2 regions of the Xanthobacter sp. AM11 genome follow, and region 1 is predicted to be linked to the other one. Evidence: predicted binding sites of a transcription regulator. Region 1 holds the regulator's gene; the other holds the start of a gene.
What was found. The regulator PhoB, encoded in region 1, activates phosphate uptake and scavenging genes when phosphate is short. The targets are predictions, from matches to a motif close to TGTCATNNANCTGTCAT.

Region 1 (7,182 bases):
GATCCTGTGGACGCTCCTGTCCCGCGGGCTTCCGGCCCTGGGGCTCAATGTCTTCACCGAGGTCACCAAGCCGCCGGGCCAGAATGGCGGCCTGTTGAACGCCATCGTCGGCTCGCTGATCCAGATCGCCATCGCCATGGCCATCGGCGGTCCCATCGGCATCTTCTGCGGCACCTTCCTGGCCGAGAACGGCAAGGGTACGAAGATCGGCGCGGCCGCGCGCTTCGTGAACGACATCCTCTTGTCGGCGCCGTCCATCCTGGTGGGCCTGTTCATCTACACCCTGCTGGTGGTGCCGCTGGGCGGCTTCTCCGGCTGGGCGGGCTCCCTGGCGCTGGCGATCCTGGTGATCCCGGTGGTGGTGCGCACCACCGAGGACATGCTGAACCTGGTGCCGGTGGGCCTGCGCGAGGCGGCTTTCGCCCTCGGCGCCCCCCAGTGGAAGGTGGTGATGTTCATCACCTGGCGCGCCGCCCGGGCCGGCATCGTCACCGGCATCCTCTTGGCCATCGCCCGCGCGGCCGGCGAGACGGCGCCCCTGCTGTTCACCTCGCTCGGCAACAACGCCTTCTCGGTTGACCTGTCGAAGCCGATGGCGAGCCTGCCCATCGCCATCTACCAGTTCGCCGGAAGCCCGTTCGACGACTGGGTTTCCCTTGCCTGGGCCGGCGCGCTGCTCATCACCGTGGGCGTGCTTGTGCTCAACGTCGCCTCCCGCCTCTTCCTGGCGCGTAGCAACTAGGCGTTCCGACTGAATAAACCGCCGCCGGCGCGCCCGGCGGCCAACGCCCCGGAACTCAACCTCCCAAGTGAGGCTCAGATGACTTCAGCCGTCGATCCCACCTTCAACATCGCCTCGTCCGTGGCCGCGAAGCCGGATGCGGTGCAGGCTCCGTCCAAGATCAAGGTGGACAACCTCCAGTTCTATTACGGCACCAACCACGCGCTCCGGAACATCAATTTCGATATTCCGGAGAAGCGGGTCACCGCCATGATCGGCCCGTCGGGCTGCGGCAAGTCCACGCTGCTGCGCGTGTTCAACCGCATGTACGACCTCTACCCGGGCCAGCGCGCGGAAGGCGCGGTGCTGTTCGACGGCGTGAACATCGTCGGCAAGGAGCTGGACCCCACCATCGTGCGCACGCGCATCGGCATGGTGTTTCAGAAGCCCACCCCCTTCCCCATGACCATCTATGACAACATCGCCTTCGGCGTGAAGCTGCACGAGCGGCTTTCCAAGGCGCAGATGGACGAGCGGGTGGAATGGTGCCTGCGCAAGGCCGCCATCTGGGACGAGACCAAGGACCGCCTGCACACCTCCGCCCTCGGCATGTCCGGCGGCCAGCAGCAGCGCCTGTGCATCGCCCGCACCATCGCGGTGAAGCCGGAAGTGATCCTGCTGGACGAGCCCACCTCGGCCCTCGATCCCATCTCCACCTCGAAGATCGAAGACCTGATCGACGAGCTGAAGCAGGAATTCACCATCGTCATCGTGACCCACAACATGCAGCAGGCAGCACGCTGCGCCGACATCACCGCCTTCTTCTATCTGGGCGAGCTGATCGAAGTGGCCCCCTCGGACGTGATCTTCACCAATCCGAAGGAGATCAAGACCCGCGATTACATCACCGGCCGCTTCGGCTGAGCCCTGGAAGGATCCTGAGATGCCGGAGCATACCGTATCGTCCTTCGATGTGGAGCTGAAGGAAATCGGCCGCAAGGTGGTCGAAATGGGCGGCCAGGCCGAGCGCCTGGTCAGCGACTCGGTGACCGCCCTCATCCGCCGCGACGGCGCCCTTGCCCAGAAGGTGGTCCTTCTGGACGCCACCGTGGACCAGGCGCAGCGCGACATCGAGGAGCGCGCCATCCTCGTCATCGCCAAGCGCCAGCCGGTGGCCAACGACCTGCGCGAGATCGTGGCCGCCATCCGCGTGGCCAACGATTTGGAGCGCATCGGCGACCTCGCCAAGAATGTCGGCAAGCGGGTCATCGCCATCGAGGGCGAATACCACCCCCACAAGCTGGTGCGCGGCGTGGAGCATATCGCCGAGCTGGTGCTCGAGCAGATGAAGGAAGTGCTGGACGCCTATGCCGCCCGCAACGAGGCGAAGGCGCTGGAAGTGTGGGGGCGCGACGGCGCCATCGACACCATGTACACGTCCCTGTTCCGCGAGCTCCTCACCTACATGATGGAGGACCCGCGCAACATCTCCGTGTGCACGCACCTGCTGTTCTGTGCCAAGAACATCGAACGCATCGGCGACCACGCGACCAACATTGCGGAGATCGTCTATTACATGGTCACGGGTCAGGTGTTGCCGGAGAGCCGCCCCAAGGCGGATGCCTCCAGCGAGACCACCCTGGCATTTCCTGGGCGTACCGTTCAGGGCTGAGGCCCTGGCGGACAGCAGGCGAAAGCGGGTGAGGGACTGTGCCGGCGCGTATTCTGATCGTCGAGGATGAGGAGCCGCTCACCCTTCTGCTCCGTTACAATCTGGAGTCGGAAGGCTACGGCGTCGAAAGCGTCGGCCGCGGGGACGAGGCCGAGACCCGGTTGCGCGAAAGCGTGCCGGATCTCGTGATCCTCGACTGGATGCTGCCGGGCCTTTCAGGCATCGAGCTGTGCCGGCGCCTGCGCACACGCCCGGAGACCGAGCGCCTGCCGGTCATCATGCTCACCGCCCGTGGCGAGGAGACGGAGCGGGTGCGCGGTCTCGCCACCGGCGCGGACGATTATGTGGTGAAGCCCTTCTCCGTGCCCGAGCTGCTCGCCCGGGTGCGGGCCCTGCTGCGTCGGGCCAAGCCGGAGCATGTGGCCACCCTGCTGCGGGCCGGCGACATCGAGCTGGACCGCGAGACCCACCGCGTGCACCGCGCCGGCCGCGAGGTGCATCTGGGTCCCACCGAATTCCGCCTCCTGGAATTCCTCATGCAGAGCCCTGGCCGCGTCTTCTCCCGGGAACAGCTGCTGGACGGCGTGTGGGGCCAGGACGTCTATATCGACGAGCGCACCGTGGATGTGCATGTGGGCCGCCTGCGCAAGGCCATCAATCGCGGCCGCCAGTCCGATCCCATCCGCACCGTGCGCGGTGCCGGCTATTCCTTCAACGAGATGTTCGCCCGCGCCCATTGAGCGGGCGCGCCCGGGCGGCGTCGCCCGGTGGCGGGCTCCGGCGCGGCCGATCAGCCCGAGCGGCCGGCGAGGATGCCCAGCGCCTGCCGCGCCGCCCGCTCTCCGGCCACCCAGGCGCCGCCCACTGTTCCCCAGAGGGTTTCGTGGGCATGTTCGCCGGCGAACAGAAGCCGGCCACTCACCACCTCCGTGAACGCCCGGCGCATGTTGCCGAACCCCGGCAAAGCGCAGGAGAAGGCGCCCAGCGCGAACGGCTCCCGGGTCCAGCGAGTGGCGTGCACCCGGCCGATCCGGGCCGCCATGTCCGCCCCGAACTCGCGGGTCAGCGCTTCCTTGAGGAAGGCGGTTGCCGCCTCGGCCGGCGCTTCGGCAAGGCCTGCCGCCGTGTCGCCTGCCACTTCGAGCATATGCAGGTCGCCGCCGCCGATGCGCGCCCGCAGGGCATAGGCGTTGGTTCCCTCCAGCTTGAAATAGATCATTTCGTCCGGCGAAAGCCCGAGCGGGTTGCGCGGCAGCTGGAAGGCGATGTGATCATAGGCGCCGAGGGTGATCTTCTCGATGGCCGTGCGGTAGCGCTGGGGCAGGCCGGGGAGCACGCGCAGCTTGCCGGCCGCCAGCAGGCTCGGCGGCACGGCGAGGATGACCACCCGGCCCAGCACGGTGCCCCGGTTGGTCTGCACCGCCACCAGCCGTCCGCCCAGATCCACCGAGCGGGCCACCGTCTCCAGCCGGACGGTGAGGGGCCGGGCCAGCCGGGTCACCAGCGTTCCCACGCCCTGCCGGCACACCTCCTCGCCGTCGCGCTCCTCCGCCCGGGAGGCATCCACAGTGGACACCTGGCCGAGCCCCTTGGCGCAGGCGAGCGGACCCACCACGAAGCGCGCGCTCGCCGACCATGGTCCAAGATCCGGCAGCACCCGGGAGGCGGGCAGGTCCCGTCCCGCATCCCCGGCGGCGCCGATGGCCCGCTCCGCCCGGCGGACGGTGGCGATGAAGTCCTCATAGTCGCTGTCGCTGGCCTCTCGCCCGCTTTGATAGAGCCTGCCGCCCTGGGGCGCCCGATGAATGTCGAGCCCATCGGCCCGCCCGAACGCCGCCATGGGCCGCGCCGCCGGCAGGTAAAGGCGCGTGGCGCCCATGTCGAATGGAACGCCAAACACCGCGGTGTCGGTGACCGTGCGCCCGCCCACATGGGCGGAGGCTTCAAGCAGGGCATAGCTGCGCCCGGCCTCCGCCACCCGCCGCGCCGCGGAGATGCCCGCCGTTCCGGCGCCGATGATGATGACGTCGGCCTCGCTCTGCTGCCCCAGCGCAGCGGCGGCGCCGAAGGGCAGGGTGGCGAGGGCCGCGCCGCGCGCGAGCAGGCGGCGGCGGGTGAGGGGGGTATGGCGCGGGTCGGTCACGGGGGAACGGTAGTGCGGGATCGGCTCCGGCTCAATCGTCCGGGCCATGAATCCGCCCGTGCTGCACCGGGCCTGCGCCGCCGGCCGCCGTTCAGCTTCGCCGGTCCGCCACGAACCGGGCCGCCTGCGCCAGCAGGGCGCCGCGCGTGCCGAAGGGGGTGAGGGCGGCGGCGGCATCGTCCACCAGGCTCGCCAGGAGGGCCCGCGCGGCGTCGAGGCCCAGGCGGGACACCAGGGTCGCCTTGCCCGCCGCGGCGTCCTTCCCCACCTTCTTGCCCACCTCCTCGGCGGTGCCCTCCACGTCGAGGATGTCGTCGGCGATCTGGAAAGCGGCACCCAGCGCCCGGCCATAGGCGAAAAGCGCGGCCCGCGCCTGCGCGTCCGCGCCGCCGAGGATGGCGCCGGCCTCCACCGAAACGCTGAGCAGGGCGCCGGTCTTCATGGCCTGCAGGTCGCGGATGGCGGCCTCCCCCAGGGCCAGCGGGGCGCCGCCCGAAAACCGCCCTTCGGCGGCGAGGTCCAGCATCTGCCCGCCCACCATGCCGCCGATGCCCGCCGCGCGGGCCAGGGCCCGCACCAGGGCGATGCGCGCCGCCGGGTCCGCATGGGCATCGCTGCCGGCCAGGAGATCGAAGGCGAGGGTCAATAGCCCGTCCCCGGCCAGGATGGCGGTGGCCTCGTCGAACGCCTTGTGCACGGTGGGCCGGCCGCGGCGCAGGTCGTCATCGTCCATGGCCGGCAGGTCGTCATGGATCAGCGAATAGCAATGGATGCATTCAACGGCGGCGGCGGCCGTCACCGCGGCCTCGGGGGCGACGGCAAACAGCGCCGCGCTCTCCAGTACCAGGAAGGGCCGCAGCCGCTTGCCGCCGCCCAGGGCGCCGTGGCGCATGGCGGCCATGAGCCGTTCCGGCCGCAGCCGCTCGCCGGGGAGGGGGGCATCGGCGAGGGCGAGGGCGAGGCGGGCCTCAGTGGCGGTCGCTGCGGCGTCGAGACGGGCAGCCAGGGAAAGCGTCACCTTCGCACCTCGGGCGGCAGGAGAAGAGAACGCAACGGCGCGGGCGCGCTGCCGTTGACGGGGCCATTGCGGTGCCTCAACCAGGGTGGAAGGTCAAGCCGCCGGGTGCCGGGCTCGTGCGGCTGCAGGGGAGGGCAGGGGATGGTTCGTGTGGTGCTGCGCATCGTGCTCGTGCTGGCGGTGATCCCGCTGCTCCTGTCCCTTGCCTATAATGTGGTGAACCCCGTCTCCACCCTGATGCTGGCCCGCTGGATCACCGGCGCGCGGGTGGAGCGCGTGTGGACCCCCATCGAGGCCATGTCGCCGGCGCTGGTGCGCACCGTCATCGCCTCCGAGGATGCACGCTTCTGCTTTCATCCCGGCGTGGACATTGCGGAGATGCGCGCCGCCATCGAGACGGCGGACGACATCGAGGAAACCCGCGGCGCCTCCACCATTCCCATGCAGATCGCCAAGAATCTCTTCCTGTGGCCGGGCCGGGAGCTGATCCGCAAGGCCATCGAGATCCCGCTGGCGCTGTGGCTCGACCTGGTGGTCAGCAAGCGGCGGCTCATCGAGATCTATCTCAACATCGCCGAATGGGGCCCGGACGGCGAGTTCGGGGTGGCGGCCGGGGCCCGCCGCGCCTTCGACCTCCCGCCGTCGCGGGTGGATGCGCGGCAGGCGGCGCTGCTGGCGGTGATGCTGCCCAATCCGCACCGGCGCGACGCGGGCAACCCGTCCGTGGGGGTGCAGCGGCTCGCCTCCCGGCTCCAGGCGCGGGTGCCGCGGGAGGGGCCGGAGCTCACCTCCTGCCTCGGTCCGCTGCGGGGAGACGGAGCAAGGCCTTGATTGTGCCGCGGAACGGCGCCACATGAACGAAAGCCCCCTTGCCCGCGCGGCCGGGACCCGATCCTTCCTCCCACCGGCCCGAGAGATGAGCGACACCACTGTTCCCGCCCGCCCGAAGATGAGCCCCTGGCTGAAGATCGGCCTTGAGCTCGGCCCGCTGGTGCTGTTCTTCGCCGCCAATGCCTATGGCGGCATCTATGTGGCCACCGGGGCGTTCATGGTGGCCACCCTCGCCTCCCTCGCGGCCATGTGGGTGCTGGCCCGGCGCATTGCGGTGATGCCGCTGGTTTCGGCGCTGGTGGTGATGGTGTTCGGCTCCCTCACCTTGTGGCTGCAGGATGATCATTTCATCAAGCTGAAGCCCACCATGGTGAATGCCCTGTTCGGCGCGCTGCTGCTGGGCGGGCTCGTCTTCCGCAAGCCGCTGCTGCCCTATGTCTTTGACGGAATGGTGCAACTCACCGACGAAGGATGGCGGGTGCTGACCATCCGCTGGGGGGTGTTCTTCCTGGTGATGGCGGTGGTGAACGAACTGGTGTGGCGCTCCTTCTCCACCGACACCTGGGTGGCCTTCAAGACCTTCGGCTACCTTCCGCTCACCTTCGCCTTCGCCATGCTTCAGGCGCCCCTCATGGCGCGCCACGAGCTGAAGGGCGAAGACAGTTGACGCCGACCCGGGCGATCCGCATAAGCCGGTCAGAGGGTGCGGAATGCTGACGAAAAAGGGAAAGTACGGCCTCAAGGCGGCGGTCCATCTGGCGCGCCTGCCGCCGGGCGGCTCCACGCAGGTGGCGGAT
Region 2 (7,182 bases), 3.2 Mb from region 1:
CCCACCTCACGCGGCCCGCCCGAAAAGCGTGAGGTCCGTTGCACCTTCCATCTTCCCGATCTCGCCGATGCGTTCTTTCAGCGAAGCAAGGTCAAGCTGCTCGAACGGCAGGTTGACGAAGGCGGAGATACGCCCGGCGAGCCGGCGATAGGTGGCAAGGAAGGCCGCCTTCTGCTCCGCCTCGGTTCCCTTCACCGCCAGGGGGTCCGGCAGGCCCCAATGGGCCTGGAGCGGATGACCGGGGAAAGCGGGGCAGATTTCGCCCGCCGCAGCGTCGCAGGTGGTGATGACGAAATCCATCCGTGGCGCGTCCGGCCCTGCGAAGCTGTCCCAGCTCTTGGAGGCGAGGGGCCCCGTGTCGTAGCCGAGCGCGGCCATCAGATCGAGCGCCAGGGGGTGCGGCTTGCGCTTCGGCCGGCTGCCGGCCGAATAGGCCCGAAAGCGGCCGCGCCCCTCGCGGTTCAGCAGCGCCTCGGCGATGAGCGAGCGCGCCGAGTTGGCCGAGCAGACCAGCAGTACGTTGTAGACGCGATCATTCGCGGCTGCGGGCCGAAGCTGGGGAAAGGCGAGCGCACCGGTGCCGCGCCGCTGCGACACGGCAAAGCCCATATCCCCCATCAGCTGGGCGAAGAGCGGACCGGCGAGCGAGAGGGTGACGGCATAGAGGATGGAGCGGCCTTCCCGCCGTGCCGAGACGAGGCCGGCGCGCTCCAGCACGGCGAGATGGGTGGACATGGTGTTGTGCGGCACCGCCAGCAGACGGGCGATGTCGCCGGCCGGCAGTCCGTAGGGCACATAGCGCAGCAGAAGCCGGAAGGTCTCCAGGCGCGTGACCTGCGACAGCGCATCGAAGATCCGCGTGGCCTCGTCTGCGTTCAGCTTCGTCTCGTTCATCTCGCCTCGCTGTCGCAATCTTTCCCCCGGACATTCCGCCCGGGCGCTCAGGAGCCGCCCTTGAAGGTCTTCGCCCAATAGTCCTTCACCTGCTGGACCAGCGCCGGCGGCAGGGGAACATAGCCCAGCTGGGACGCATATTTCTCGCCCTCGCCAAGGGCGAAGCGCCAGAACTCGAAGGCCGCGCTGCTGTTGGCCGGGACCCTGGGCTCCTTGTACATGATGGCGAAGGTGGTGGCGGCGATGGGATAGGCATCCTCGGCGGCGGAATCGTTGATGATCACGAAGAAATCCTTCGCCGCGGTCCAGTCGAAGCTCAAGGCCGCGGCCTGAAACGACGCCGCGCTCGGCGTGATGAACTTGCCGGCGCGGTTCTGCACCAGGCCATAGGCGAGCTTGGCCTGCACCACGTAGGTGAATTCAACATAGCCGATGGCGTTTTTGACGCGCTTGACCTCGGTCGCAACGCCCTCGTTGCCCCGAGCGCCCGTTCCCGTCGGCCAGGCGACCGCGCTGCCCTCCCCGACCTGCTGCTTCCATTCCGGGCTCGCCTTGGCGAGGTAGGACACCCAGTTGAAGGTGGTCCCCGATCCGTCGGAACGGTGCACCACCACGATCTTGGCGTCGGGCAGCTTGATGTCGGGATTGAGGGCCTTGATGGCGGGGTCGGACCAGGTCGCGACCTTGCCAAGATAGATGTCGGCGAGAAGCGCGCCGGTGAAGCGCAGCTGGCCGGGGCCGACGCCCTCCACATTGAACACCGGCACGACGCCGCCGAACACGATGGGGAACTGGCCGAGGCCGTATTTCTCCAGATCTTCCGGCTTCAGCGGCTTGTCGGAGGCGCCGAAATCCACCACGCCGTCCTTGATGCGGTTGACGCCGGCCGACGAGCCGACCGACTGGTATCCCACAAGGGTTCCCGTGCGCTCGCGAAAGCCTTCAGCCCACTTCCAGATGATGGGATAGGCAAAGGTGGAGCCCGCGCCCCGCACCTCGGCCGCATGCGCGGCGGGCGAGAGTGTGGTCAGGGCCGCAAGTGCAACTGCGGCAGTCAAGGCAAGAATGCGGTTCACGGCTGGCCTCCCCCTGTCGCCCTTCGATATGGGGCGAGATTCTGATCATCGCCGCCATAAGCTAAAATGTCGATAGGCGTGGACAGATCGCTATATGCATCACATGACATTGGTATGACGCGCACCTTCCTGAGCATTCCGATACGGCAAGTATTGCTATCGTTATGTCGATACCTATCGAATTAAAATAGCGTAAACGCCCTCCCTCGATCGGGATGTGTCGCCGCCAAATTGTATTAATTATGGAATATCCGGGCCGACTACGAAGAGTAAATGGTCGCGCAGGTCTCCGATGTATCGGATTATTGCCTTGCAAGATGGATTATAGATTTCAGGTGCAGCCATATTGTGGCGCGATGTGGCCGAAATATAGGTCATAAATACATGAATAAAAGCGGCAATCAATTACATTAAAACCTTCTCAACATGACAATTCGATTCAAATATACGATTCTGTCATAAAGTTGTTGTCTAAATTGCTTAGAGTCCGTAAGGCCAGGCGAGCGTCGAGAGCCCTGGCGACATTGTCCAGGGAGACGGCAACCTCATGAAGATCATCACTCTCGCGAGCGCTTTCGCGCTGCTCGCTACCGGCGCAGCCTTCAACGGCGCTGCCGCCCAGGCTCTGGTCAAGGCCGACGGCTCGTCCACGGTGTTTCCCGTGACCGAGGCCATGGCCGAAGAGTTCCAGAAGCAGAACAAGGATATCAAGGTGACTGTCGGCATCGGCGGCACGGGCGGCGGCTTCAAGAAGTTCTGCCGCGGCGAGACCGACATCTCCAACGCCTCGCGGCCGATCACCGCGAGCGAGCAGAAGGCCTGCAAGGAAGCCGGCATCGAATATATCGAGCTGCCCGTGGCGCTCGACGCGCTCACCGTCGTCATCCATCCGTCCAACAGCTGGGCGAGCGAAATGACCGTGGCGGACCTGAAGAAGATCTGGGAGCCTGAGGCCCAGGGCAAGATCACCAATTGGAAGCAGGTGCGCGACAGCTTCCCTGATCGTCCTCTGGTGCTCTACGGCGCGGGCGTCGATTCCGGCACGTATGACTATTTCACTGCCGCCATCGTCGGCAAGGAACACTCGAGCCGCGGCGACTTCACCGCCTCCGAGGACGACAACGTGCTCGTGCAGGGCGTCGCCGGCGATCAGAACGCCCTCGGCTTCTTCGGCCTCGTCTATTACGAGGAGAACCACGGCAAGCTGAAGGCCGTGAAGATCAAGCTCAACGATGCCGCCCCCGCCGTGGAGCCCTCGGTGGAGAACGCCCGCACCGGCAAGTACCAGCCCCTGTCCCGCCCCATCTTCATCTATGTGAACAAGAAGTCGGCGGACACCCGCCCCGAGGTGGCGAAGTTCGTGGAGTTCTACCAGGACCCCAAGAACGCGGTCGAACTGGTCAAGGAAGTGGGCTACGTGCCGCTTCCCGAGGCGGCCCTGAAGGCGTTCCAGGAGCGCTTCAGGAAGCGTGAGATCGGCACCGGCTTCACCGGCTCCAAGGTCGGCGTGTCGGTCGAGGATCTCCTGAAGGAAAAGCTCGTCTACTGAGGTCTGATCCAGAGGGAGGCGCTCCGGCGCCTCCCTCCATCTAGGTGAGGGTTGGTCGTGGTCGCAGCGGTATCTCCAGTCTCAAGAACGGGCCAGCGGGGCCTGACGGTCTCTCCGGCCTTCCTGGCCCGCCGCCGGGTGGTGGACCGCACCATGCGGGTCGTCCTCTTCCTCAGCGCCGCCGTATCGGTTCTCGTGACGGGGGGCATCGTCTACGTTCTCTTGTCCGAAAGCGTGAAATTCTTCGCCCAGGTGTCGATCATCGACTTCCTGACCGACACGCAATGGACGCCGGTGTTCCAGGACAAGCACTTCGGCATCATGACCCTGGTGTCCGGCACCTTGATGAGTTCGCTCATTGCGCTTCTCGTGGCCATCCCGGCGGGGACCGTGCTCGCCATCTACCTGTCGGAATTCGCCCGGCCGCAGGTGCGCGAGGCCATCAAGCCGTTCCTTGAGCTGATCGCCGGCGTGCCCACCGTGGCCTTCGGCTATTTCGCGCTCCTGTTCCTCACGCCCATCTTCCAGATCTTCATTCCGGGGCTCGCCAGCTTCAACCTGCTCGTGCCCGGCATCGTCATGGGCATCATGATCCTGCCCTACATCGTTTCCGTAAGCGAGGACGCCATGCGCGCCGTTCCTGCGGAGCTGAGGGAGGGCGCCTACGCGCTCGGCTTCACGCGGCTCCAGACGGCGACGCGGGTGGTGATCCCCGGTGCCTTCTCCGGGGTAACGGCGGCCTACATCCTCGGCATGTCGCGGGCGGTGGGCGAGACCATGGTGGTGGCCATCGCCGCCGGCCAGCAGGCCAAGCTCGCCCTCAACCCGCTGGAGGGCGCCGCCACCATCACCGCTTACATCGTCCAGATCAGCCTCGGCGACGTGCCGCACGGCTCCATCGCCTATCTCACCATTTTCGCCGCGGGCATGACGCTGTTCCTCATGACCTTTGTCTTCAACATCCTCGCCTTCTGGCTGCGCCAGAAGTACCGCGAAGTCTATTGAGGGGATGGCCGTGAAGCCGCTCGCCGCTCAACCCTCCCGCCGCTTCTCGGACGCCGAGATCGTCACCCGGGCGCATCGCTCGGACCGCAATTTCGCGCTCCTCGGCCTGGGCGTCCTCATCCTCACCATGATCGTGCTGCTGTCGCTCATCATCGACTTCATGGTGGATGGGCTCGGGCGCATCGATCTTGATTTCCTCACCCGCTTTCCCTCCCGGCGCGCGGCGGATGCGGGCATCCTGTCCGCCTGGGTCGGCACCGCACTGGTGATGATCGTCACGACCGTGCTCGCGGTGCCGCTCGGCGTCGCCGCAGGCCTCTATCTTGAGGAGTATGCGCCGCGCAACTGGATGACCCATCTCATCGAGATCAACGTCACCAATCTCGCCGGCGTGCCCTCCATCATTTACGGCCTGCTGGCCCTCGGCCTGTTCGTGCAGAGCTTCGCCATGGGTCAGACCATCCTCGTGGCGGGCATGACGCTGGCGCTGCTCATCCTGCCCATCATCATCGTCGCCACACGCGAGGCGGTACGCTCCATCCCGCTCGAAGTCCGCGAGGGCGCCTATGCGCTCGGTGCCGACAAGTGGCAGACGGTGAGCGGCTACATCCTGCCCACCGCGCGCCCCGGCATCCTCACCGGCGCCATCGTCGGCATGTCGCGGGCCATCGGCGAAACCGCGCCCATCATCACGATCGGCGCCCTCACCTTCATCGCCTTCCTGCCGCCGCCGCCGCTTCAGGAGACCTTTCCGTTCATCAATTTCGACTGGCTCAACTCGCCGTTCACGGTGATGCCGATCCAGATGTTCAACTGGGTTTCACGTCCCCAGGCGGCGTTCCACGTGAACGCGGCGGCAACCGGCCTCATCCTGCTCGCCATGACGCTGCTGATGAACGCCGTCGCCATCTGGCTGCGCTACAAGATCCGCCGGAGCATGCGCTGATGCTGCAGCCCGGCCATTCGGAGAATGAGATGACCGCCGTGACCCCCGCATTGGACGCCATGGCCGGTAAGGCACCCGTGCCGCTGCGCGCCGCCGTTCGCAAGCTCGATTTCTTCTACGGCGACAACCAGGCGCTCAAGGCGGTTGAGCTTCCCATCGTCGAGGGCAAGGTCACCGCCCTCATCGGCCCGTCGGGCTGCGGCAAGTCCACGCTCCTGCGCTGCTTCAACCGCATGCACGATCTCTATCCGGGCAACCGGTACGAGGGCGAGATCATCCTCTATCCGGAGGGGGTCAACATCGTCGCGGCGGAGGTGGACCCCATGCTTGCGCGCCTGCGCATCGGCATGGTGTTCCAGAAGCCCAATCCGTTTCCGAAATCGGTCTATGAGAATGTGGCGGCGGGCCTCTACATCCGTGGCATCCGCAACCGATCGGAGGTGGCGGGGCGGGTGGAAGCCGCGCTGCGCCAGGCGGCCCTTTGGGACGAGGTGAAGGATCGCCTTCAGGAATCCGCCTATGGATTGTCCGGCGGCCAGCAGCAGCGCCTGTGCATCGCCCGCACGCTCGCCCCCGACCCGGAGCTGATCCTGTTCGACGAGCCCACCTCCGCCCTCGACCCTATCGCCACGGCGAAGATCGAGGAACTGATGGACGAATTGCGCGGCGCCTACACCATCATGATCGTCACCCACAACATGCAGCAGGCGGCGCGCATCTCCGATTTCACCGCCTTCATGCATCTCGGCCACATGGTGGAGTACGACGTGACCAGCCGCATCTTCACCAACCCCGCCGAGGAGCGGACGCAGGCCTACGTGACCGGCCGGTACGGCTGAGGCGTTCGGCTCGGCGGGAGGCGATCATGGTGATGTCCTCGCGCTCGAAGTCGCGCCATGTCAGGATGTTCTTGGGGCTGCCCGTTGCGACATAGAAGCCGCCGCATGCGGAAGGTAACATTTGCATAGATGCCGTTCCGGCTGAACTTGAGCCGCTCGGCGACGTCTTCGACGGTAAGGGCCTTTGACGTATCCATGCAATTCTGGACTCTCAATTCATCCAGTTTCTAGTTTCATGTCATTTGGCGGATAACGCTGCATCCGGCCAGCCATCCTGACCGCTTCGGCTTTACGGAGATGGGCGACAAGGGCTACGACAGCAACGCCCTCCGCCGGCTGGTCGAGGAGAACGGCCCGATGCCCAACATCCCGCCCAAGGCCAATCGGCGCTAGAAAAACTGCTTCTCGCCAGTCCTCTATCGCGACCGAAGCGCCATCGAGCGCATGGTCTGTCGTCTCAATAACTTTCGCCGCGTCGCAACCCGATACGCCTCGAACCCAGCTTTCCTGCCCTTGCCGACTATAAGAGCGGACCACACGATTATCTGGAGCTGGTGCGGCGTGCGAGCGAGGCGGTCCACGTTCCCATCATCGCCAGCCTCAACGGCATCACCGACGAGGGCTGGATCTCCTATGCCCGGCAGATCGAGGACGCCGGCGCCCGCGGCCTGGAGCTGAACATCTATTTCATCCCCGCCGACATCTCGCAGACCGGCCGGGAGGTGGAGCAGCGATATCTCGACATCCTACGCTCGGTGCGGGCGGCGGTGTCCCTGCCCATCGCCGTCAAGCTCAGCCCCTATTTCAGCTCCATCGGCCACATGGCGCTCGAACTCGAGGGCGCGGGGGCCGATGCATTGGTGCTGTTCAACC

Region 2: ACI7BZ_RS20760 (PstS family phosphate ABC transporter substrate-binding protein) is a predicted target of PhoB. The motif match lies at 2,425-2,441, and genes of this name have one in related genera.

What each region holds. Positions count from the first base shown of each region.
Region 1 covers NZ_JBLAOA010000001.1:1,343,028-1,350,209, forward strand. Annotated here, with positions in the region: gene pstA (phosphate ABC transporter permease PstA) at 1-742, shown strand, start outside; gene pstB (phosphate ABC transporter ATP-binding protein PstB) at 821-1,645, shown strand; gene phoU (phosphate signaling complex protein PhoU) at 1,665-2,393, shown strand; gene phoB (phosphate regulon transcriptional regulator PhoB) at 2,432-3,133, shown strand; gene ACI7BZ_RS06325 (flavin monoamine oxidase family protein) at 3,184-4,584, opposite strand; gene ACI7BZ_RS06330 (polyprenyl synthetase family protein) at 4,628-5,554, opposite strand; gene ACI7BZ_RS06335 (biosynthetic peptidoglycan transglycosylase) at 5,696-6,385, shown strand; gene ACI7BZ_RS06340 (septation protein A) at 6,471-7,052, shown strand; gene ACI7BZ_RS06345 (RrF2 family transcriptional regulator) at 7,096-7,182, shown strand, end outside.
Region 2 covers NZ_JBLAOA010000001.1:4,525,064-4,532,245, forward strand. Annotated here, with positions in the region: gene ACI7BZ_RS20750 (metalloregulator ArsR/SmtB family transcription factor) at 7-894, opposite strand; gene pstS (phosphate ABC transporter substrate-binding protein PstS) at 942-1,970, opposite strand; gene ACI7BZ_RS20760 (PstS family phosphate ABC transporter substrate-binding protein) at 2,518-3,519, shown strand; gene pstC (phosphate ABC transporter permease subunit PstC) at 3,673-4,524, shown strand; gene pstA (phosphate ABC transporter permease PstA) at 4,529-5,470, shown strand; gene pstB (phosphate ABC transporter ATP-binding protein PstB) at 5,500-6,309, shown strand; partial or broken gene ACI7BZ_RS20780 (IS5/IS1182 family transposase) at 6,607-6,798, shown strand; gene ACI7BZ_RS20785 (dihydroorotate dehydrogenase-like protein) at 6,795-7,182, shown strand, end outside.